DNA from 3 places in the Kluyvera huaxiensis genome. Region 1 is predicted to be linked to each of the others. Evidence: predicted binding sites of a transcription regulator. Region 1 holds the regulator's gene; each other region holds the start of a gene.
The links. The regulator CRP, encoded in region 1, controls carbon source genes, mostly activating them, when cyclic AMP is high. The targets are predictions, from matches to a motif close to ATGTGANNNNNNTCACAT.
Positions count from the first base shown of each region.

Region 2: serC (3-phosphoserine/phosphohydroxythreonine transaminase) is a predicted target of CRP. The motif match lies at 1,596-1,613, and genes of this name have one in related genera.
Region 3: ABOC97_RS02685 (PTS sugar transporter subunit IIC) is a predicted target of CRP. The motif match lies at 4,130-4,147, and genes of this name have one in related genera.

Region 1 is NZ_JBEFLV010000023.1:49,117-56,760, forward strand. Features, by position in the region: gene ABOC97_RS19970 (YccS/YhfK family putative transporter) at 1-1,221, opposite strand, end outside; gene crp (cAMP-activated global transcriptional regulator CRP) at 1,276-1,908, opposite strand; gene ABOC97_RS19980 (OsmC family protein) at 2,212-2,616, shown strand; gene ABOC97_RS19985 (phosphoribulokinase) at 2,628-3,491, opposite strand; gene ABOC97_RS19990 (YheU family protein) at 3,548-3,766, opposite strand; gene ABOC97_RS19995 (hydrolase) at 3,763-4,785, opposite strand; gene mdcA (malonate decarboxylase subunit alpha) at 5,035-6,690, shown strand; gene ABOC97_RS20005 (triphosphoribosyl-dephospho-CoA synthase) at 6,690-7,547, shown strand; gene mdcC (malonate decarboxylase acyl carrier protein) at 7,557-7,644, shown strand, end outside.
Region 2 is NZ_JBEFLV010000003.1:305,325-312,968, forward strand. Features, by position in the region: gene ycaO (30S ribosomal protein S12 methylthiotransferase accessory factor YcaO) at 1-729, opposite strand, end outside; gene ABOC97_RS05365 (DUF421 domain-containing protein) at 858-1,550, shown strand; gene serC (3-phosphoserine/phosphohydroxythreonine transaminase) at 1,713-2,801, shown strand; gene aroA (3-phosphoshikimate 1-carboxyvinyltransferase) at 2,873-4,156, shown strand; gene cmk ((d)CMP kinase) at 4,344-5,027, shown strand; gene rpsA (30S ribosomal protein S1) at 5,141-6,814, shown strand; gene ihfB (integration host factor subunit beta) at 6,967-7,251, shown strand; gene ABOC97_RS05395 (ComEC family protein) at 7,496-7,644, shown strand, end outside.
Region 3 is NZ_JBEFLV010000002.1:116,372-124,015, reverse strand. Features, by position in the region: gene bcp (thioredoxin-dependent thiol peroxidase) at 1-42, shown strand, start outside; gene ABOC97_RS02705 (AI-2E family transporter) at 89-1,156, opposite strand; gene bepA (beta-barrel assembly-enhancing protease) at 1,371-2,834, shown strand; gene arsC (arsenate reductase (glutaredoxin)) at 2,846-3,205, shown strand; gene ABOC97_RS02690 (helix-turn-helix domain-containing protein) at 3,212-4,069, opposite strand; gene ABOC97_RS02685 (PTS sugar transporter subunit IIC) at 4,236-5,552, shown strand; gene ABOC97_RS02680 (N(4)-(beta-N-acetylglucosaminyl)-L-asparaginase) at 5,556-6,509, shown strand; gene ABOC97_RS02675 (leucyl aminopeptidase family protein) at 6,513-7,644, shown strand, end outside.

The DNA of each region.
Region 1 (7,644 bases):
AGTTGCCCCATAGCCGTTTTGCGTCACCAGCAGTACCGTCATCAGGATCCAGTACGGCTTGGGTAAATGCAGGGCTGTGCCCATCAGGCTGGCAATACTCAGCATCACGCTTAGCCGCGCGGCGTTACGCAGCGCCGGGGATTTCAGCGACAGATAGCTTTTCAGCGCCGGGAAAAATGGCAGTCGGCGCTCTTTGTCAGCCATCAGATTGCGTGGATACAGCGGGCGCTGCGCGCGCAGCACTTTGGCGATGCGGCTAAAGTGCCAGGCGCAGAATTGGCCAACGGGGTTATCCGGGTGCTGGTGGGCAATTTTTTCCAGCGCGCCAATCTGCTTTTCCATCGTGAAGCGGCTGGGGTAGCGATGGTAGAGAATATCGTCTGCCAGTACGCGCAGGCGGGCGGCGACGGTCTGGGCGTTCCAGCGGATCACGGCTTCGGCGTGGCTACGTTCAACCAGTTTTTGCACCTCTTCCGGTTGATGCAGGCTAACGGAAATGTGCTCTTGTAAATCCAGCCCAACCTGAAACGCCCGCAGCAGACGCTTGTAATCGTTGTGCTGATTGGCCGCCAGCATATGCAGCTGCTGGTAGCACTGGGAGATTAAATCCACCACCTTCTGCTGACGGTTTAACAGCGGGGGCAGCGCGGTGCTGGGATCGGTATGCTGGGTCAACAGGCTGTACTTTGCTTCACAATAGTCGGCAAGTTGACGATAGAGCAGACTTAGCGATTCGCGCAGCGGCTGTTCCCGCCACATCCAGAACCACCACCAGTTGAATAAACCGAACCACAGTGTACCCAGAGCGTAGAGCAGCAACGGCTGCCAGATAGGCATATTGCCGGCGAGGCTGAGGGTGAAAATAGAGGCAATAAGCGATGCCGGCAGCAGACGCCCGTGCAGCGCGCTGATCTCCGCCGTCACGCCGAGAATCAGCGCAAGCCCGGTCAGTATTAACGGCAGCGGGATTTCATGCTCCAACAGCAACTGTACGGCAAGACTGCATCCGGCAAACAGGCAGCCACCGATAGTCAGACGTTTAAAAAAACGTTTATGCGGTGTATCAAGACCGGCGATATTGCAGCAGGCGGGAACCAGTGAAAACAGGAGGCCTTGCTGAAGGTGGCCGAGAATCAGGCCGATGGCAACCGGCAAACATAACACCAGCGTTTGCCGCAGTGCATAGTTGACTTCCGGATGGTAAATCAGCCTGCGCCACATAAGGGGATAAGTAAAAACGGCATATTGTTTAGACAATATGCCGTTTTAGCGGGATCAGCGGGTACCGTAAACGACAATGGTCTTGCCGTGTGCGGAGATCAGGTTTTGATCTTCCAGCATTTTCAGAATACGGCCCACGGTTTCGCGGGAACAACCGACGATCTGACCGATTTCCTGACGGGTAATCTTGATCTGCATACCGTCTGGGTGGGTCATGGCGTCAGGCTGTTTGGCCAGATTCAGCAGAGTCTGAGCGATACGCCCGGTCACATCCAGGAATGCCAGGTTACCCACTTTTTCAGAAGTAATCTGCAGACGACGTGCCATTTGCGAAGACAGGCGCATCAGGATGTCTGGGTTAACCTGAATCAGCTGACGGAATTTTTTATAAGAGATTTCAGCAACTTCACAAGCGGTTTTTGCTCTTACCCATGCGCTGCGTTCCTGGCCTTCTTCAAACAGGCCTAACTCACCGATGAAATCGCCCTGGTTGAGGTAAGAGAGGATCATCTCTTTGCCTTCTTCATCCTTGATGAGTACAGCCACTGAGCCTTTTACGATGTAATACAGCGTCTCTGCCTTTTCACCCTGGTGAATCAGCGTGCTCTTCGATGGGTACTTATGAATATGGCAATGAGACAAGAACCATTCGAGAGTCGGGTCTGTTTGCGGTTTGCCAAGCACCATGCGCGGTTATCCTCTGTTATAAGCTCTTCCCAGCGGCAAAACCTTGCAGCCACTGGTTGCAATAGTATCCTTCCCGTTACCTGGGAAGTCGGCTGTCGAATAGCGCCGCAGCCTGTAATGTGATGTCCTCTGCATACATGCAGTACGTTTATGTATTACCGTAGCATCCCGACTGTTTTAGCATAGCTTTAGCCGCGTGTCTCCTGGTGTCTCGCTTCAGCATGACGGGGATCGCCTTCCGTTGCGAGAATTGTTATGTGCGCGTAATCTGAGAAGAAAATTGCAACCTGGGAGTTAAAAATTATGCAAGCACGTGTGAAATGGGTTGAGGGGTTAACCTTCCTCGGTGAGTCTGCTTCAGGACACCAAATTCTGATGGACGGCAATTCTGGTGATAAAGCGCCAAGCCCTATGGAAGTGGTGCTGATGGCCGCGGGTGGCTGTAGCGCCATTGACGTGGTTTCTATTTTGCAAAAAGGTCGCTACAACGTGACCGACTGTGAAGTGAAGCTGACTTCCGAACGCCGTGAAGAGGCTCCGCGCCTGTTTACCCATATCAATCTGCACTTCATCGTGACTGGCAAAGAGCTCAAAGACGCGGCGGTATCGCGTGCGGTCGATCTCTCTGCCGAGAAGTACTGCTCCGTGGCGCTGATGCTGGAGAAAGCGGTCAATATCACCCACTCTTACGAAGTTATCGAGGGGTAATCCCCTCGACGTTAATTTCGACCTTCCATCAGACGCTGCACCAGCGGCGTCATGATGAGTTCCATCGCCAGCACCATCTTCCCGCCGGGCACCACCAGCGTGTTCATATGTGAGATGAATGACCCCTGCAGCATGGCTAATAGCCATGGGTAATCGATCCCTTCCAGATTGCGGAAATGAATCACCACAAAACTCTCATCAAGCGACGGAATACTTTTCGCGGCGAACGGGTTTGAGGTGTCTACCGTGGGTACGCGCTGGAAGTTGATATGGGTGCGAGAAAACTGCGGCGTAATGAAGTTGATGTAATCTTCCATTGAGCGCACGACGGAGTCCATCACCGCCTCGCGGGAATGGCCGCGCTCGCTGGTGTCACGGATCATTTTCTGGATCCACTCTAGGTTAACGATAGGCACTACGCCCACCAGCAGATCGACATGGCGCGCGACGTCGTGCTGCGGCGTGACGACGCCGCCGTGCAGCCCTTCATAAAACAGCACATCGGTCGGTTCCGGCAGCGGCTGCCACGGGGTAAATGTCCCCGGCACCTGATTCCACGGTACCGCTTCATCGTAAGTGTGTAGGTATTTGCGTGATTGCCCCTTACCGTTCACGCCGTAGTCGCGAAAGGTTTGTTCCAGCAGGCCGAAATCATTGGCGTCCGGGCCGAAGTAGCTGATATGGCGGCCCAGATCGCGGGCTTTACGAATCGCCATATCCATTTCAGGACGGGTATAACGGTGGAAGCTATCCCCTTCAACTTCTGCAGCTCGCAGATTGAGTTGAGCGAAGATTTTACGAAATGCCAGGCTGGTGGTGGTGGTTCCCGCTCCGCTGGAGCCGGTGACGGCGATAACTGGATGTTTGGCAGACATGCGAATAACTCCCTGAACAGGCTATCGGAAGCGGGGCGTGCTTCCGATAAGTATAGTTAACCGCGAAATTGGTTACGGGGCATGATGTTGACGGTCTCGTGAAGTTCAGACCACACCAGCACCGCTTCGCCTGTTTGTAGCTGGTGTTTTACGTCGGCGACCTTTTGCGCAAGTGAACGCTCATATTCACCATAATCAGTGCCTTCGCGCAAGACAAAGCTTTCAATCAATCTATCCAGCGTTTCCGGGTCGAGGTCCTGCCAGGGAATCATCATGCTTTCGTCCCAAGCCAGGCCATTAGCCAGGCGGGGATGCGTTTCTCCAGCCACATTTCCGGGTGGCGAAGGGTGCCGCCGATAAATCCGACGTGGCCGCCATGCTCGGTTAACTGGTACTCCACGTTATCCGGCAGCTCTTCCTGGGCGGGAATAGAGTGGTGATCCATAAACGGATCGTCTTTGGAATGGATGATAAGCGTCGGCTTGGTGATTTTGCTTAACGTCGGCATCGCGCTGCACTGGCGGTAATAGTCGATAGCATCGGCGAAACCGTGGATCTTCGAGGTGATCGAATCATCAAATTCACGGATGCGACGCATGCTCTTCAACTGGCGCAAGTCAACCGGCAGCGAGCCAGGGTAGGCTTTGAGTTTACGTGCCGCATTGCCTTTGAGCAGGTTCAGCAAATAGCGCTGATAGACGCGCGAGAAGCCTTTATCCATATGGTAGCTACAGGCTTCGAGCATAAACGGCGCGGAGACGATCACCGCCGCATCAATCGGGACCTCATCACCTTCTTTTGCTAGCAGGCAGGCCAGCATATTACCGCCGAGTGAATAACCGACTGCGGCGGTTGGCGCGGGGCCAAACTCACGCGCCAGCCAGCGTAAGAACCAGCTACCGTCTTCCGTTTCACCGGAATGGTAAATACGGTTCAGGCGGTTAGGTTCGCCGCTGCAGCCACGAAAATGCATCACCACGCCCAGCCAACCCTGCTGTTTTGCGGCATTAATCAGGCCGTGGGCGTAAGGGCTATGCAGGCTGCCTTCCAGACCATGAAACACCACCAGCCGCGGTTTATGCCGCGCGGCCTCGGGATCTTCGCTCCACGCTAAATCGACAAAATCGCCATCGGGCAGTTCAAGGCGCTGCCAGCATGGCGTGAACTGCAGCTTGCGGCGGATAAGCCGTGGCAACATCGTCTGGAGATGACGATTGCTGACGCCGCGCATCGGCACAAAGTCCGCGCTGCTTGAGGTGTCGATATTGAGGTCGTGGTGGGTTGTTTCAGTCATAACTCGGCGATGTTTACTTAAAATCTGGCGCCTACTATACCGCCACTTTGCCATTGTGTTTATGAAAATGAGGCATCAGTAGCCTTTTTTGCCCCTGCTGAATCTGATCCTAATCACAAATTGTTACTTCAATTATTACTCTCAGGCTAATGATTGGTGCCTACGCTTAATTGATGACTTTCTCACCAGGGTGCACACTCTTTCCAGTGTTAAGCAATCAAAATGATTAGCTGAATCAGGAGGTTAATAATGTTATCTGGGCAAACACCAGCACGCGTCTGGAACACACGTCGCACTGAAAAACAGCGGCGTCTGGCTTCCATTCCGGTGCAGGGCAAGGTCCTGCCGACCGCAGACCTGACCGCCATGCTGGAAAAACTGATCGCGCCGGGTGATCGCGTGGTATTAGAAGGCAATAACCAAAAGCAGGCAGATTTCCTGTCCCGCATGCTGGCTGAGGTTAACCCGCAGATCGTGCATGATTTGCATATGATTATGCCAAGCGTCGGGCGCAGTGAGCATCTGGATATCTTTGAAAAAGGCATCGCCCGCAAGCTGGATTTCTCCTTCTCCGGTACGCAAAGTCTGCGCATCTCACAGCTGCTGGAAGATGGCCTGCTGGAAATCGGTGCTATCCACACCTACATCGAGCTTTATTCCCGTCTGTATGTCGATCTCTCACCAAACGTGGCGCTGATTGCCGGTTTCAAAGCTGACCGTAAAGGCAACCTCTACACCGGGGCAAGTACTGAAGATACCCCCGCGCTGGTGGAAGCCGCTGCGTTCCATGACGGTATCGTCATCGCCCAGGTTAACGAACTGGTGGACGATGAGTGCGATCTGCCGCGCGTCGATATCCCGGGATCGTGGATTGACTATGTGGTTGTGGCCGACAAACCGTTCTTCATCGAACCGCTGTTTACCCGCGATCCGCGCCTGATCAAACAGGAACATATCCTGATGGCGATGATGGCCATCAAAGGGATCTATGCGGAGCACCAGGTACAGTCGCTCAACCACGGTATCGGTTTTAACACCGCGGCGATTGAACTGCTGCTGCCAACCTACGGCGAACAGCTCGGCCTGAAAGGCAAAATCTGTAAACACTGGACCCTGAACCCGCATCCGACGCTGATTCCGGCGATTGAAAGCGGCTGGGTTGAGAGCGTGCACTGCTTCGGCGGCGAACTGGGGATGGAGGAGTATATCCGTGCTCGTCCAGACATCTTCTTCACCGGTGCCGATGGTTCCATGCGTTCTAACCGCGCGTTCTGCCAGTTGGCAGGTCAGTACGCGGTCGACATGTTCATTGGTTCTACCCTCCAGGTGGATGGTTATGCCAACTCCTCAACGGTAACTCGCGGCCGTCTTTCTGGTTTCGGCGGTGCGCCAAATATGGGCCACGACCCGCACGGTCGCCGCCATGCAACGCCAGCCTGGCTCAACATGATTACCGAACCAGACCCGATGCAGCGCGGTAAAAAACTCGTCGTGCAGATGGTTGAAACCTTCCAGGCCGGTGTGAAACCAACGTTTGTAGAAAAACTCGATGCGGTTGAAGTGGCGAAAAGCTCCGGTATGCCTCTGGCTCCGGTGATGATCTACGGCGACGACGTGACCCATGTGCTGACCGAAGAGGGGATTGCTTACCTCTATCGTGCCGAAAGTCTGGAAGAGCGTCGTGCGATGGTCGCGGCGGTTGCCGGGATTACCGACATCGGTCTGGGTGTTGACGCGAAACGCGTTGCCGCACTGCGCCAGAGCGGCAAGGTCGTTTATCCAGAAGATATGGGCATCCGTCGTACCGACGCCACCCGTTCTCTGCTGGCGGCCGGTAGCGTGTCTGACCTGGTTGAATGGTCCGGCGGTCTTTACAACCCACCTGCGAAATTCCGGAGCTGGTAATGAAACTTCTGCCCCAGATTCACGTTGAAGGCGGTGCCGAATGGCTGGCGCGAACCGCCACGCAATGTCTGATTGACGAAGCACGATTAAGCCCAAAACCGGGTCTGGTGGACAGTCGGGGGAACGGCGCGCACCACGATCTTACTCTGGCGCTCATGGAGCGCTCGGCGCACAGCCTGACCTCCACGTTTCAGGCGCTGGCGCAGCAAAGCTGGCAGCGTCCAGCGGATATTGCGCTCAGACAAACCGTAGGGCGACTCGGCCGTGAAGGCGAGAAACAAATGATGACCGCCACCGACGGCGTGAATACCCACCGCGGTGCCATTTGGGCGCTGGGGCTGTTGGTCAGCGCCGTGGCGATGCACGGCGGCACGGGCAGCGCGCAGCAGGTTGCGGCGACCGCCGCAGAGCTGGCGAAGCTGCCGGATGCCGCGGCACCCAGGGTCTTCAGTAAAGGGCTGCGCGCCACCCACCGTTATCAGGTGCCGGGCGCGCGCGAAGAGGCACAGCAGGCGTTTCCACATGTGATGCAGCGCGCGTTACCGCAGCTGCGATTAAGCCGATTGAACGGCAGCAGCGAAACGCAGGCGAGGCTCGACGCGCTGATGGCGATCATGACCTCGCTGACCGATACCTGCGTGCTGTCCCGCGCGGGGCTGGAAGGGCTTGATGCCATGCAGGATGGTGCTCGCGCTGTGCTCCGCGCAGGCGGATGTGCTCATCCGGCCGGTCAGGCGGCGCTGGCGATGCTCGACGAGCAAATGCTGGCGTTGAACGCTTCGCCGGGCGGCGCGGCAGATTTACTCGCCGCCACCCTGTTTCTCGACCGCATCGAATCGCCTTATTTAAAGCATTAAGAGGATGTTATGGAACACATTACGTTAACCGTACCGGCCAGCCGCACCTTAAGCGGTAAAGCGCTGGCAGGCGTTGTGGGCTCCGGGGATATGGAGG
Region 2 (7,644 bases), on a different contig from region 1:
TGGGAAACCTTCCGCTTCCAGTTTAGCGATGGACTCAACGACGCCAGGATAACGAGCCAGCACTTCGGATGGAATTTCCGGCAGGCTGATGCTCTCGGCAATGATGCGGTTTTTGACGTAACGCTCGAACACTTCCGACAGCCCCTGAACGCGAGCTTCGTTACGGGTGTTGCCCGCAGACATGCCGTTAGAAACGTACAGGTTGGCGACGATGTTCATTGGGATATAAATGGTTTCACCGTCTGACTGACGAGTGAATGGCAGACCGCACACGCCGCGATCGTCGTTCCCGGACTGCAGATCGACCAGCATGCTGGCGGTCAGCTGATCGTCTGGATCGTAGAATGCGCGCAGGCGTGCATCGAGCAGGCCTTCCGGCACGTCGTCATTTTCGGTCAGCGGGAACCATTTTTCGTTCGGATAGTGCACGAACGGGCCGTTGGCGATCTCTTCGCCCAGCCAGAAGTCGGCAAAGAAATAGTTGGTGGAGAGACGTTCAAAGTACTCACCCAGCGCTGACGCCAGCGCTGCTTTTTTGGTGGCGCCTTTGCCGTTGGTAAAGCATAAAGAGCATGCCTTATCACGAATATGCACCGACCAGACGTTAGGAACAGGGTTCAACCAGGAGGCTTCTTCGATATCAAAACCCAGGTCGAGCAGCTTTTGCTGGAAGCGAGCGATGGAATCTTCCAGCGCGGCATCTTTGCCGGGAATATAGGTCTGCGTCATAGCAATCTCTTTTGTCGTACGGAAAGCGCGCAATGATACGGGTTTTGCGTGACAGGTGCTATCTCCGGCGAAAATAAAAGGTAGGACTATGCTTATAGGCAATAACCTATTGTTAAGGCATAGAAAAGATGAAAGCGTTTGATCTTCAACGGATGGCGTTTGACAAATTCCCGCCCGAATTTTTAGGCGAAGTGGCGTTAAGAACCCTCTTTACCTTTTTACTGGTCTTTATATTTCTCAAAATTACCGGACGGCGTGGCGTCCGGCAGATGTCACTTTTTGAAGTACTGATAATTCTGACGTTAGGATCGGCTGCGGGTGACGTCGCTTTTTATGATGATGTGCCTCTGGTGCCGGTTTTGGTGGTCTTCGTCTCACTCGCATTGCTTTATCGTCTGGTTATGTGGCTGATGTCGAAAAGTGAAAAGCTTGAGGACTTGCTCGAAGGTAAGGCCATTGTCGTTGTGGAAGAGGGGCAGCTCGCGTGGGAAAACGTCCGTAAAGCGAATATGACCGAGCTGGAGTTTCTGATGGAGCTGCGTCTGAACAGCGTCGAACAGCTGGGACAGGTGCGGCTGGCTATCATGGAGACCAACGGGCAGATCAGCGTGTTTTATTACCGCGATGATGACGTCAAACCGGGGATGTGTATTTTGCCGGAGAGCTTTGCGCCGCGGTTCAAGGTGATGCCAGAGTCGGGGGAATTCGCTTGTGCGAGATGTAGTCATGTCGCCAGCCTCAAGGTGGGTTGCCGTCAACTATGTCCTCGCTGTGCGAATCCGGTATGGACGAAGGTTAGCCGGGCGAAACGCGTCGCCTGACAGCCATTTTGTCGGTTTTGACGCAATCGAGCGGCAGAATGTTTTGTGTGACAAGGGCCACAATTCGCCGGTGGAAAGTTTTAGACATTGCGGCGCGTGTCACTGAATGATAAAACCGATATCCACAGTTATTACTTATGGCTTTTAGCGTGGTGAGGGAAAATGGCTCAGGTTTTTAATTTCAGTTCAGGTCCGGCGATGTTACCGGCAGATGTTCTTAAACTGGCGCAGCAAGAACTTTGCGACTGGAACGGGTTAGGTACGTCGGTAATGGAAGTCAGCCACCGTGGTAAAGAGTTTATCCAGGTGGCAGAGGAAGCAGAAAAAGATTTCCGCGACCTGCTTAATATCCCTTCCAACTACAAAGTATTGTTCTGCCATGGCGGCGGCCGCGGTCAGTTTGCTGGCGTTCCGCTGAATATCCTGGGTGATAAAACTACCGCAGACTACGTTGATGCCGGCTATTGGGCTGCCAGCGCGGTCAAAGAAGCAAAAAAATACTGCACCCCGAACGTTATCGATGCGAAAGTCACCGTAGACGGCAAGCGCGCGGTGAAACCGATGCGTGACTGGCAGCTCAGCGATAACGCGGCCTATCTGCACTTCTGTCCAAATGAAACTATCGATGGTATCGCCATTGAAGAGACGCCGGACTTTGGCAAAGACGTGGTTGTTGCCGCCGATTTCTCCTCCACTATCCTGTCTCGCTCGATTGACGTGAGCCGCTACGGCGTTATCTACGCTGGCGCGCAGAAAAATATCGGCCCTGCCGGTTTAACGCTGGTGATTGTACGTGAAGACCTGCTGGGTAAAGCCCACGTTGCCTGCCCATCAATCCTCGACTACACCGTGCTTAATGACAACGATTCCATGTTCAACACGCCGCCGACCTTTGCCTGGTATCTTTCAGGGCTGGTGTTCAAATGGCTCAAAGAGCAGGGCGGCGTCGAGGCAATGGATCGTATCAATCAGCAGAAGGCCGATCTTCTGTATAGCACCATTGATGGCAGCGATTTCTACCGCAACGATGTAGCCAACGCTAACCGCTCCCGCATGAACGTTCCATTCCAGCTGGCCGATAGCGCGCTGGATAAACTGTTCCTCGAAGAGTCATTTGCGGCCGGTCTGCATTCGCTGAAAGGCCACCGCGTGGTAGGCGGAATGCGTGCTTCTATCTATAACGCGATGCCGCTGGCAGGCGTACAGGCGCTGACGAACTTCATGCAAGACTTCGAACGCCGTCACGGTTAATCTGGTTTTATCTATTCATCCCCACGGTTACGCCGTGGGGTTTTTACTTCTGTTTTAGAGAGTTGAGTTTCATGGAATCCCTGACGTTACAACCTATTGCGCGTGTCGACGGCACCATTAATCTGCCCGGTTCTAAAAGCGTGTCGAACCGCGCACTGCTGCTGGCGGCATTGGCGCATGGCACGACCGTGCTGACCAATCTGCTGGACAGTGATGATGTTCGCCATATGCTGAACGCGCTTAAGGCTCTGGGAATTCACTATACCCTGTCTGCTGACCGCACCCGCTGTGAAGTGACCGGCAATGCGGGCATGCTGCAGTCCTCAAACGAGCTGGAGCTGTTCCTCGGCAATGCGGGTACGGCGATGCGTCCGCTGGCCGCCGCTTTATGTTTGGGCACGAATAACATCGTACTGACCGGCGAGCCGCGTATGAAAGAGCGCCCAATTGGTCATCTGGTTGATGCGCTGCGTCAGGGCGGGGCCCAGATTGACTATCTGGAGCAGGAAAACTACCCGCCGCTGCGCCTGAAAGGTGGTTTCACCGGAGGTAACGTTGAGGTTGACGGCAGCGTATCCAGCCAATTCCTCACCGCGCTGTTGATGACCGCGCCGCTGGCTCCACAGGACACCACGATAAGCATTAAAGGCGATCTGGTATCTAAACCCTATATCGATATCACTCTGCACCTGATGAAAACCTTCGGTGTGGAAGTGGATAACCAGAACTACCAGCGCTTTATTGTGCGTGGTAACCAACAGTATGTCTCTCCAGGTCAATACCTGGTGGAAGGGGATGCGTCTTCTGCCTCCTATTTCCTTGCTGCTGGCGCGATTAAAGGCGGCACCGTGAAAGTGACCGGTATTGGTCGTCACAGCGTTCAGGGCGATATCCGTTTTGCCGATGTGCTGGAAAAAATGGGTGCTACCGTGACCTGGGGCGATGATTTTATTGCCTGTACTCACGGCGAGCTCAACGCTATCGACATGGACATGAACCATATCCCTGATGCGGCCATGACCATTGCCACTGCGGCACTGTTTGCTAAAGGCACCACCACGCTGCGCAATATCTACAACTGGCGCGTTAAAGAAACTGACCGTCTGTTTGCCATGGCGACTGAACTGCGCAAAGTGGGTGCTGAGGTAGAAGAGGGCGAAGACTACATTCGCGTTACACCACCAGCGTCGCTGAATTTTGCTGAAATCGGCACCTATAACGATCACCGTATGGCGATGTGTTTCTCACTGGTGGCGCTGTCCGACACGCCCGTGACTATTCTCGACCCGAAATGTACGGCGAAAACCTTCCCGGACTATTTCGAACAGTTGGCGCGCATTAGTACCCTGGCTTGATCGTTGCTCTACCCGTAAAAAAACGCACTTTCCGGGCTGGCATCTTGCCAGCCCACTATACTTATCTATTCTCTTGTACTTCCTGGGGCTAATTCTGGAATTCGCAGACAAAAGTAACCGTCGAGCGCAGAGATGCGTATAATGCGCGGCGTTTACGTTGAATATGCCTTTTATTAAGGAGATAGAGATGACGGCAATTGCCCCGGTAATTACCATTGATGGCCCAAGTGGCGCGGGTAAAGGCACTCTGTGCAAAGCCATGGCAGAAGCATTGCAATGGCACTTACTGGACTCAGGCGCGATTTATCGCGTGCTGGCTTTAGCTGCGTTGCATCATCATGTCGACGTGACGTCGGAAGATGCGCTGGTTCCACTGGCAGTTCACCTGGACGTTCGCTTTGTTTCGACCGACGGGAAGCTGGAAGTTATCCTTGAGGGTGAAGACGTCAGCGGTGAAATCCGCACCCAGGAAGTTGCCAACGCGGCTTCGCAGGTTGCCGCATTCCCCCGCGTTCGCGAAGCGCTGCTGCGCCGCCAGCGTGGATTCCGCGACGAACCGGGCCTGATTGCCGATGGTCGCGATATGGGTACAGTGGTCTTCCCTGATGCTCCGGTAAAAATCTTCCTTGATGCTTCATCGGAAGAACGTGCTAACCGCCGCATGCTACAGTTGCAGGAAAAGGGCTTTAGTGTTAACTTTGAGCGCCTTTTGGCAGAGATAAAGGAACGTGACGACCGCGATCGTAATCGTGCTGTTGCGCCACTGGTTCCTGCCGCCGATGCTTTAGTGTTGGATTCCACCACCTTAAGCATTGAGCAAGTAATTGAAAAAGCGTTAGACTATGCGCGCCAGAAACTGGCACTCGCGTAAAACGCGACAGAATTTGTAGTACCCCCGTTGCAATGGATTGACAGCGGGTATGTGAAACAACCCCATCCGACAAGGTGTCAGGTGGACGTTAAATCTAACTTCGAAGATTAAACATGACTGAATCTTTTGCTCAACTATTTGAAGAATCTTTAAAAACAATCGAAACCCGTCCGGGTTCCATCGTTCGTGGTGTTGTTGTTGCTATCGACAAAGACATCGTTCTGGTTGATGCGGGCCTGAAATCTGAATCTGCAATCCCTGCAGAGCAGTTCAAAAACGCAGCCGGCGAGCTGGAAATCCAGGTCGGTGACGAAGTTGACGTTGCGCTGGACGCAGTAGAAGACGGCTTCGGCGAAACCCTGCTGTCCCGTGAAAAAGCTAAGCGTCACGAAGCTTGGATCACGCTGGAAAAAGCATACGAAGACGCTGAAACTGTTGTTGGTGTTATCAACGGCAAAGTTAAAGGTGGCTTCACTGTTGAGCTGAACGGTATTCGTGCGTTCCTGCCAGGTTCCCTGGTAGACGTTCGTCCAGTGCGCGATACGCTGCACCTGGAAGGCAAAGAGCTTGAATTCAAAGTAATCAAGCTGGACCAGAAACGTAACAACGTTGTTGTTTCTCGTCGTGCCGTGATCGAATCCGAAAACAGCGCAGAGCGCGATCAGCTGCTGGAAAACCTGCAGGAAGGCATGGAAGTTAAAGGTATCGTTAAGAACCTCACTGACTACGGTGCATTCGTTGATCTGGGCGGCGTTGACGGCCTGCTGCACATCACTGATATGGCATGGAAACGCGTTAAGCATCCAAGCGAAATCGTAAACGTTGGCGACGAAATCACTGTTAAAGTGCTGAAGTTCGACCGCGAGCGTACTCGTGTATCTCTGGGCCTGAAACAGCTGGGCGAAGATCCATGGGTAGCTATCGCTAAGCGTTATCCAGAAGGTACCAAACTGACTGGCCGCGTGACCAACCTGACCGACTACGGCTGCTTCGTTGAAATCGAAGAAGGCGTTGAAGGCCTGGTTCACGTATCCGAAATGGATTGGACCAACAAAAACATCCACCCATCCAAAGTTGTTAACGTTGGTGATGTAGTGGAAGTTATGGTTCTGGATATCGACGAAGAACGTCGTCGTATCTCCCTGGGTCTGAAGCAGTGCAAAAACAACCCATGGCAGCAGTTCGCAGAAACCCACAACAAGGGCGACCGCGTTGAAGGTAAAATCAAGTCTATCACTGACTTCGGTATCTTCATCGGCCTGGACGGCGGCATCGACGGCCTGGTTCACCTGTCTGACATCTCCTGGAACGCTACAGGCGAAGAAGCAGTTCGTGAATACAAAAAAGGCGACGAAATCGCAGCAGTTGTTCTGCAGGTTGACGCAGAGCGTGAACGTATCTCCCTGGGCGTTAAACAGCTCGCAGAAGATCCGTTCAACAACTGGGTTGCTCTGAACAAGAAAGGCGCTATCGTTAACGGTAAAGTAACTGCAGTTGACGCTAAAGGCGCAACCGTAGAACTGGCCGACGGCGTTGAAGGTTACCTGCGTGCTTCTGAAGCATCCCGTGACCGCGTTGAAGATGCAACTCTGGTTCTGAGCGTTGGCGATGACGTTGAAGCTAAATTCACCGGCGTTGATCGTAAAAACCGCGCAATTAGCCTGTCTGTTCGTGCTAAAGACGAAGCTGATGAGAAAGATGCAATCGCTACTGTTAACAACAAACAGGAAGACGGCAACTTCTCCAACGCTATGGCTGAAGCATTCAAAGCAGCTAAAGGCGAGTAATCTTGCCGATTCGGGTTTAACAACCTGAATTGTGATGAGTTTACTTGACAGATTGCAGGTTTCGGCCTGTAATCTAGCACAAAGGGCGGCTACGGCCGCCCTTGTTTAATAAGCTGTTAGCTAATTTTCCTTTAAAGGAAACCGGAGGAATCATGACCAAGTCAGAATTGATTGAAAGACTTGCCAGCCAGCAATCCCATATCCCTGCTAAAGCAGTGGAAGATGCGGTGAAAGAGATGCTGGAGCATATGGCCTCAACTCTTGCTGAGGGTGAGCGCATTGAAATCCGCGGTTTCGGCAGCTTCTCTCTGCACTACAGAGCACCACGCACCGGGCGTAACCCGAAAACTGGCGATAAAGTGGAACTGGAAGGCAAATACGTGCCGCACTTCAAGCCGGGTAAAGAACTGCGCGATCGCGCCAATATTTACGATTGAGTTCAGATCGCCTGTGTGCGATGAACTTGATTGAGAGAAAAGCACCTACGGGTGCTTTTTTCGTTTCTGCTATTTCGAATTCACCAGACCCATCAGCCCCTGCATTTCTGGAATCTACCTCGCATATTGTTCGTAACGCTTACCAACCCTGAATGTTTCTCTGGAATCATCCGCGAAAACCTGATTTTCCCCCGACGACAAATGTTCTACCCGGCGCGACACTTCCGGTAACAAGGAGGTGTTAATGCGTTTGCCACAATTGGCCTGCTGCACACTGCTAGGGATCCTTCCGCTGCTCATACTGCCGGAACTCCCTCCGGTGGGGGCGATAAAATTTTCCCTGCCTGGGCTGTTAGCCCTGACTTTCTGCGGGCGAGCAGGGCGCGCGGTGTG
Region 3 (7,644 bases), on a different contig from region 1:
CACCACGACATCGTGCTGGGCTGGTTGCAAGCGAACGCGTGATAGACCAATGAATTAAAAAAGCCGACGTAATGTCGGCTTTTTATTATCAGGACTCTTCGTCTACCGCCAGACCGTCCGGCCAGGCATGAACCACCGCCTTAATCAGCGTCGCGAGTGGAATCGCAAAGAAGACGCCCCAGAACCCCCACAGCCCACCGAAAATCACCACCGACAGAATAATCACCAGCGGATGCAGGTTTACTGCCTCAGAGAATAGCACCGGCACCAGCAGGTTGCCGTCCAGCCCCTGAATAATCAGATACACCGCGAACAGACTCCAGAATTCGGTGCCAAGACCGAACTGGAACAGCGCTACGCAGACCACCGGAATCGTCACCACAAACGCCCCGATGTAAGGAATCAGTACCGATAGCCCCACCAGCACCGCCAGCAGCAGCGAGTAGTTGAGGCCAAACATCAGGAAACCAAGCCAGGTGGCGATACCCACCACCACCATTTCCAGCACTTTGCCACGGATATAGTTGGTGATTTGCTGGTTCATCTCTTTCCATACCTGCCCTGCCAGCCCGCGGTTACGCGGCAGCACCCGGCGAACGGCATTAAGCATTTGCTCTTTGTCCTTAACCAGGAAAAAGACCATCAGCGGCACCAGCACCAGATAGACCGCCAGCGTTAACAGCCCGACCAGCGATGCGACCGAATACTTCACCACCGAGTCGCCCATGGTCAGCATACGGCTGCGCATATTTTCGGCCATCGCGTCGATAATGCCCGCATCCATTAGCGCCGGATAGCGGCGCGGCAGCGTGGCGGCAAAGTCAGACAATTTATTGAGCATGCCCGGCATATCATGGATGAGATTAATCCCTTGCTGCCAGGCAATTGGCATCACCACGAATGACATCAGCAACAGGATGCCGACGAATAGCACCAGCACGACGCTGGTCGCCCAGCGTCTCGACCAGCCCAGACGCTCCAGACGCACGGTAGGCCACTCCAGCAAATACGCCAGAACCAACGCCACCAGTAGCGGCGCCAGCAGGCCGCTGAAGAAAAATAGAATGCAAAAACCGGCCAGCAGAATCACCAGCAGCGCTATCGCTTCGGGGTCGCTAAATCGGCGACGGTACCACTGCATCAACATCTCGAGCATAAATCTATTCCCTGAGGCCTGTGCTTTCATACAGAACGTGAATTGTATCTAAGTGTCACAAAAAAGACTCCGCTTTTTATAATTATCCCACAATCACGCAATTATCATTTTCAATGATGAAGCAGATAGATACACTCGCAGAGCGGCTTTTTACGGAACGTAAGGGTACGCTATTGGTCAAAACAGGCACATCCCACATTACAGGACAGAGGTTATGTTCAGGCAGTTGAAAAAAACGCTGTTGGCATCCCTTATTGCGACGCTTGCACTCGGTCAGATAGCCCCTGCATTTGCGGACTCAACGGACAATCTGCCGGATATGGGCACGTCCGCAGGAAGTACGCTCTCCATTGGTCAGGAGATGCAAATGGGGGATTACTATGTTCGTCAACTGCGCGGAAGCGCACCGCTGATTAACGACCCGCTGTTAGTTCAATACATTAATTCGCTGGGTATGCGGCTGGTATCGCACGCCTTTTCAGTCCGTACGCCATTTCATTTCTATCTGATCAATAACGACGACATCAACGCCTTCGCCTTCTTTGGCGGTAACGTGGTGCTTCACTCCGCACTATTCCGCTACTCGGATACGGAGAGCCAGCTGGCGTCGGTGATGGCGCACGAAATCTCCCACGTGACCCAGCGCCACCTGGCGCGTGCGATGGAAGACCAGAAACGTAACGCTCCGCTAACGTGGGTCGGCGCGCTAGGCTCGATCCTATTAGCAATGGCAAGCCCGCAGGCCGGTATGGCAGCGCTGAGCGGTACGCTTGCAGGTACCCAACAGGGCATCATCAGCTTCACCCGTCAGAACGAAGAAGAGGCCGACCGCATTGGTATTCAGGTATTGCAGCGTTCGGGCTTTGACCCGCAGGCCATGCCAGCCTTTATGGAAAAGCTGCTCGACCAATCTCGCTACTCTTCGCGTCCGCCGGAAATGCTGTTAACCCACCCCCTGCCAGAGAGTCGTCTGTCGGATGCGCGTAACCGCGCCAACCAGATGCGTCCGGTGGTGGTGCAGTCCTCTGCCGATTTCTACTTCGCCAAAGCACGTACGCTCGGCATGTATAATTCCGGCAAAAATCAGCTCGGCACCGACCTTCTCGACAGTTGGTCGAAAGGCAATATTCGCGAGCAGCATGCCGCCCAGTACGGACGGGCACTGCTGGCAATGGAAGCCAAAAACTACGCGGAAGCCAGCAAACAGCTACAGCCGCTGCTCAGCGCCGAGCCGCAAAACGCCTGGTATCTGGATCTCGCCACCGATATCGACCTCGGCCAGAACAAAGCGACGGAAGCCGTCAACCGCTTGAAGAATGCCCGCGAGCTACGTACCAACCCGGTATTGCAATTAAACCTCGCCAACGCCCTGCTCGAAGCCGGTCAGCCAGGGGAAGCTGCGACCATACTGAACCGCTACACCTTTAACTATAAAGAAGATACCAACGGCTGGGATCTGCTAGCCCAGGTGGAAAACAAGCTGGGTAATCGCGACCAGGAATTAGCCGCTCGCGCCGAAAATATGGCGCTGGTTGGAAGGCTCGATCAGGCCATTTCGCTGCTTAGCGCTGCCAGCGCGCAGGTTAAGCTACGCAGCCTGGAGCAGGCGCGCTACGATGCCCGCATTGACCAGCTGCGCCAGTTGCAAGAGCGCTTCCGCCCTTATCAGAAAATGTAACAGGAGAGACTATGACGGATTCGGTCACCATCTACCATAACCCGCGCTGCTCAAAAAGCCGCGAGACCTTAAGCCTGTTGAAGGACAACGGCATCGAGCCAAGCGTGGTGCTCTATCTGGAGACACCGCCGGATGCCGCCGCGCTGCGCAAGCTGCTAAAAATGCTGGGCATGACCAGCGCTCGCGAGCTGATGCGCCAGAAAGAAGATCTTTATAAGGCGCTTAATCTTAGCGACAGCCAGCTTAGTGAAGAGGCATTAATCCAGGCGATGATCGACAATCCCAAGCTGATTGAGCGCCCAATTGTCGTTAGCAACGGTCAGGCGCGAATTGGTCGCCCACCGGAACAAGTACTGGAAATTGTTCGCTAGTTTCCATTAAGGCCGCAGCGCTTCCAAAAAGGCCTGCGGCGTCATATTCCCCAGTTTTTTCTGTTCCTTTCCGCGATTAAAAATCGAACACAGCCTGGCGACCAGTTCATCCGGCGTGCAGATCCGCGCGGCGGGAATAATTTCTGCCAGCGGCAGCGTCACCTGAACCGCTAATCGCTTATTTACCGCCTGCGTCGTGCGCCCGGAAATTCCCCGCTCGCTCAACCGATGACTGAGCGCATTCACCAGCCCCTCGTTCAACCACTCGTCGGTTTGTATCTCAACAGATTGGATATCACCCGGGAACTGCGCCAATATCTCATCCAGCCAATTCACCACCAGGGAAGAAGACATACCGGAATAGATTCGCGCATAGCACCAACCGCTAACCGGCTCCTGCGCCCACAGTAAATGGTGGTCGCCATCGTCATCCATGTGCAGCGATAAAAAACGGTAGTGCAGCGTCAACGACTGCGCTTTGGCTCCCGCCTTTAGCGCTTTTTTGCCGCACAGCACCTCACCGGTCCCCCGCTGATACGAAGGCTTCAGATAGCGATTTAACGTTGCGCGGGACAGCGGGATCTCAAGCCCCTCCACCACCATAAACAGCAGATCGTCCAGCGGAGCCCGGAGTATTTCCCGTAAAGCGTTAATCAATACAATCTGCTCTTGTCTCATCGCTTTGTGTACAACAACGGGAGTGGTACTCCGATCCGCCGTCTGCTCCCGATTTCGCCAGCGGCGTACCGTCGTTACCGAAATCCCCAGCTCACGCGCCAGTTCACGGTCGCTTTTATCCGACTCCTGCAGATACTTCCTGACTCTAGGCGTCGTCGTGGCGTTGGCGTGCAGCTTAATTTCCATAAAAACCCTTTCGTTTTTCGTGACTAATCATATGAGATTTACATATATTAAGTCGATACGATGTGACCCGTTTCACCTTTCCACTTTCGGTTTTCTTCAATAATCCCTTCGTCGTTTTCTATTACATAACACACACAATGTCCGTTAATCTTATACGGAGTTCACAATGAACAATGTTCTGGGATTTTTAGAAGAGAAATTGATGCCGATTGCCGCGAACACCGCGCAGCAGCGTCATCTCGGTGCCATTCGCGGCGCATATGTCTCCTTCATGCCTTTCATTATCGTTGGTTCCATTCTGCTGGTTATTTCGTCGTTCCCGAATCAGGCCTATCAGCAGTTTATGTCTCACTACTTTGGTGCCAACTGGAGTGCCATCATCGAGATCCCGTTTAACGCGGTGTTCTCCACCATGTCACTGTTTATCAGCTTCCTCGTTGCCTACCGCCTGGCCGAACACTACGAGAGCGATCGCCTCTCGTGCGGCATCCTGGCACTGGTCAGCTTCTTAATACTGACGCCGTTTATCAAAGTCGCCGAAAATGGCGGCATCACCGTGATGCCGGTCGAATGGATTGGCACCAAAGGTCTGTTTGTTGCCATGATTGGTTCGCTGCTGTGGACCGAGCTGTTCTGCTGGCTGAAGCGCAAAAAGCTGGTTATCAAGATGCCAGAAGGCGTGCCGCCTGCGGTGCAAGAGTCATTCGCCGCGCTGCTCCCAGCATTAGTGGTAATGATTCTGGTGCTGGCTATCCGCATCGGTTTTGAAAACACTCACTATCAGACCATCCACCAGTTTATTTATGACGTGGTTGCAACGCCGGTTCGCCACTTCGGCACCTCCTATTTCGGCGCGCTGATGACGGTCTTCAGTATCACTATTCTGTGGTCGGTGGGCATTAACTCCGGCTCAATGGTCAACGGCATCATTCGCCCACTGTGGATGGAAAATCAGACCGATAACATCGCTGCCATTCAGGCCGGTGTTACCCCGCCGCATATCATCACCGAGCAGTTCTTCGACATGATCTGGATGGGCGGTGCCGGTGCAACGTTGTCGCTGGTTATCGCGATGCTGATTTTTGCCCGCAGTAAAAGTATGCGCGAAGTGGCGCGACTTGGTGCCGGGGCCTCGGTCTTTAACATCAACGAACCGGTGCTGTTTGGCCTGCCGGTTATCATGAACCCTATCATGCTGATCCCGTTCAACCTGGTGCCGCTGGTACTGGTGACGATTCAGTATGTAGCAATGAAAATTGGCATGGTCGCGGTGACTACCGGGGTGTTTATTCCATGGACGCTGCCGCCAGTCATCAGCGGCTTCGTCGTCACCGGACATATTTCCGGCAGTGTGATGCAAATACTCAACCTGCTGATTGGCGCGATGCTGTATCTGCCGTTTATGCGCATCCTCGACAAGCAGTACCGCAGTGCAGAAATAAGTGAAACTCAGGGATCTAATACGCTAGCAAAACAGGAGTAAGTGATGTGGGGAATAATTGCAACCTGGCGTATGGCGCTGGAAGGGGTTAGCGAATCAGCCACGGCGCTGGCTAGCGGGAATAAAGCGACGACCTCAGTGGTGGATGCCGTAGTCGCCGTGGAAGATTTTCCATTCTACAAATCAGTCGGCTACGGCGGACTGCCTACCGAGAATGGCGAAGTCGAACTTGACGCCGCATGGATGGACGGCGATACGCTGGCCTTCGGCGCGGTGGGCAATCTGGTCGATATCGCCAACCCGGTAAAAGTGGCCCACGCGCTGGGCCGCCAGCGTTATAACTCACTGCTGGTCGGCCAGGGCGCGCGCGAATGGGCGCTAAGCCAGGGGTTTAGCGATAAAAAAATGCTCACCGAGCGAGCAATGCAGCACTATCGTAAACGCTGCCGCGAGACGCTGGATAAGGGGCTCAGCCCGTACGACGGTCATGACACCGTTGGCGTCATCGCGCTGGATAAACAAGGTTCGATGAGCGTGGCAACCTCCACCAGCGGCCTGTTTATGAAAAAGCGCGGGCGCATTGGCGACTCACCCATCATCGGTTCCGGGTTCTACTGCGACAGCGAAATTGGCGCAGCAACGGCGACCGGCGTCGGTGAAGACCTAATGAAAGGCTGCACCAGCTATGAAATCGTCCGCCGCATGGAACAGGGCATGACCCCGCAGCAGGCGGCCGATTCGGTGGTATACGAGCTGGAAGATAAGCTGATGTCGCGCTTTGGTCGCGCAGGCGACCTGTCCGTCGTCTGTATGAACCGCAAAGGCGAGTTTGGTGCAGCCACCAATATCAAAACCTTCTCTTTTGTGGTGGCGACCGCGACCCAGCCGCTGACGGTATTCCGCGCCGAACGCATCAAAGAGAAAACCCACTACCAGCCGGTGGACGATGCCTGGATGCAGGCCTATGCCGACCGCATCCGCGCGCCCATCGAGGAGTAAATGATGATTAACTACCGTCTATTCACAACGCTTTCCAGCGAACTGGCGCAGGGCCACCTCATTACTTTTCCCGGCAGCCCTCTGCTAAAGGAAAACCTGTTGCAGGATAATCCGCTCATTGCGGAAATGACTGAGCTGGCCGAACACGGCAAACTCGCAGATACCCGCTTCGGCTGCGGGCCATTCGCTCGTATCACCCTCATTCCGCTCAGCGCCTGGCAGGACAGTCTTACCGACTCACTGCTGACGTATCTGCGTCCGCTGTTTTCCGCCCCGGTCTGCGATGAGGTGCTGCTGGACTGTAGCGATATTGATGACACGGTGCTGGCAAAAAACCTGCGTTTTCTCTTCAATCAGGCGCACAAATTGACCGACCTGGGGTTAAAAAAACTGCCCAGCAGCAGCGTGCATCTTCGCCGTATCAACGCCTATTGTGCGGGCACAGATGCATCGCGCATGGAGAGGGTCTTCAACCAGCAGCAGGCCATCGCCAACGGCATGGTTGCCGCGCGTCGGCTGGCGGATATCCCGTCGGAACAGTGCACACCGCAGTTTGTGGTGGAAGAAGCCCAGCGCCTGTGCGCCGCCTTCCCAAATCTGCGCTGCGAAGCGCTGGATGAACGGGCTATCGTTGAGCAGGGTCTTGGCCTGCTGCATGCGGTGGGTAAAGGTGCCAGCCGCCCTCCTCGCCTGCTGGCGATTCACTATGACGGCGCCAGCAGCGGCCCGGTACGCAGCTATGTCGGTAAAGGCATTACCTTCGATACCGGCGGGCTGTGGCTGAAAGAAGGTGCCGGCATGTACACCATGAAATACGACATGTGCGGCGCGGCCAACGTGCTTGGGCTGATGCTGAGTATCGCCGAGTTGAAGCTGCCGGTGCGCGTCATGGGTGTGCTGGCGCTGGCGGAAAATGCCATCGGGCCTGACGCCATGCAGCCGGGCAGCGTGGCTCGCGCTTGTAACGGCATGACGGTAGAGATTAACAACACCGATGCCGAAGGTCGACTGGTGCTCTCCGATGCTATCGCCTGGGCAAGTCAGCGCCATGAAGACACGCGTTATATCATCGATTTAGCGACGTTGACCGGTGCAGTCGTCAAGGCGCTGGGCTACGAGTTGAGTGGGTTGATGA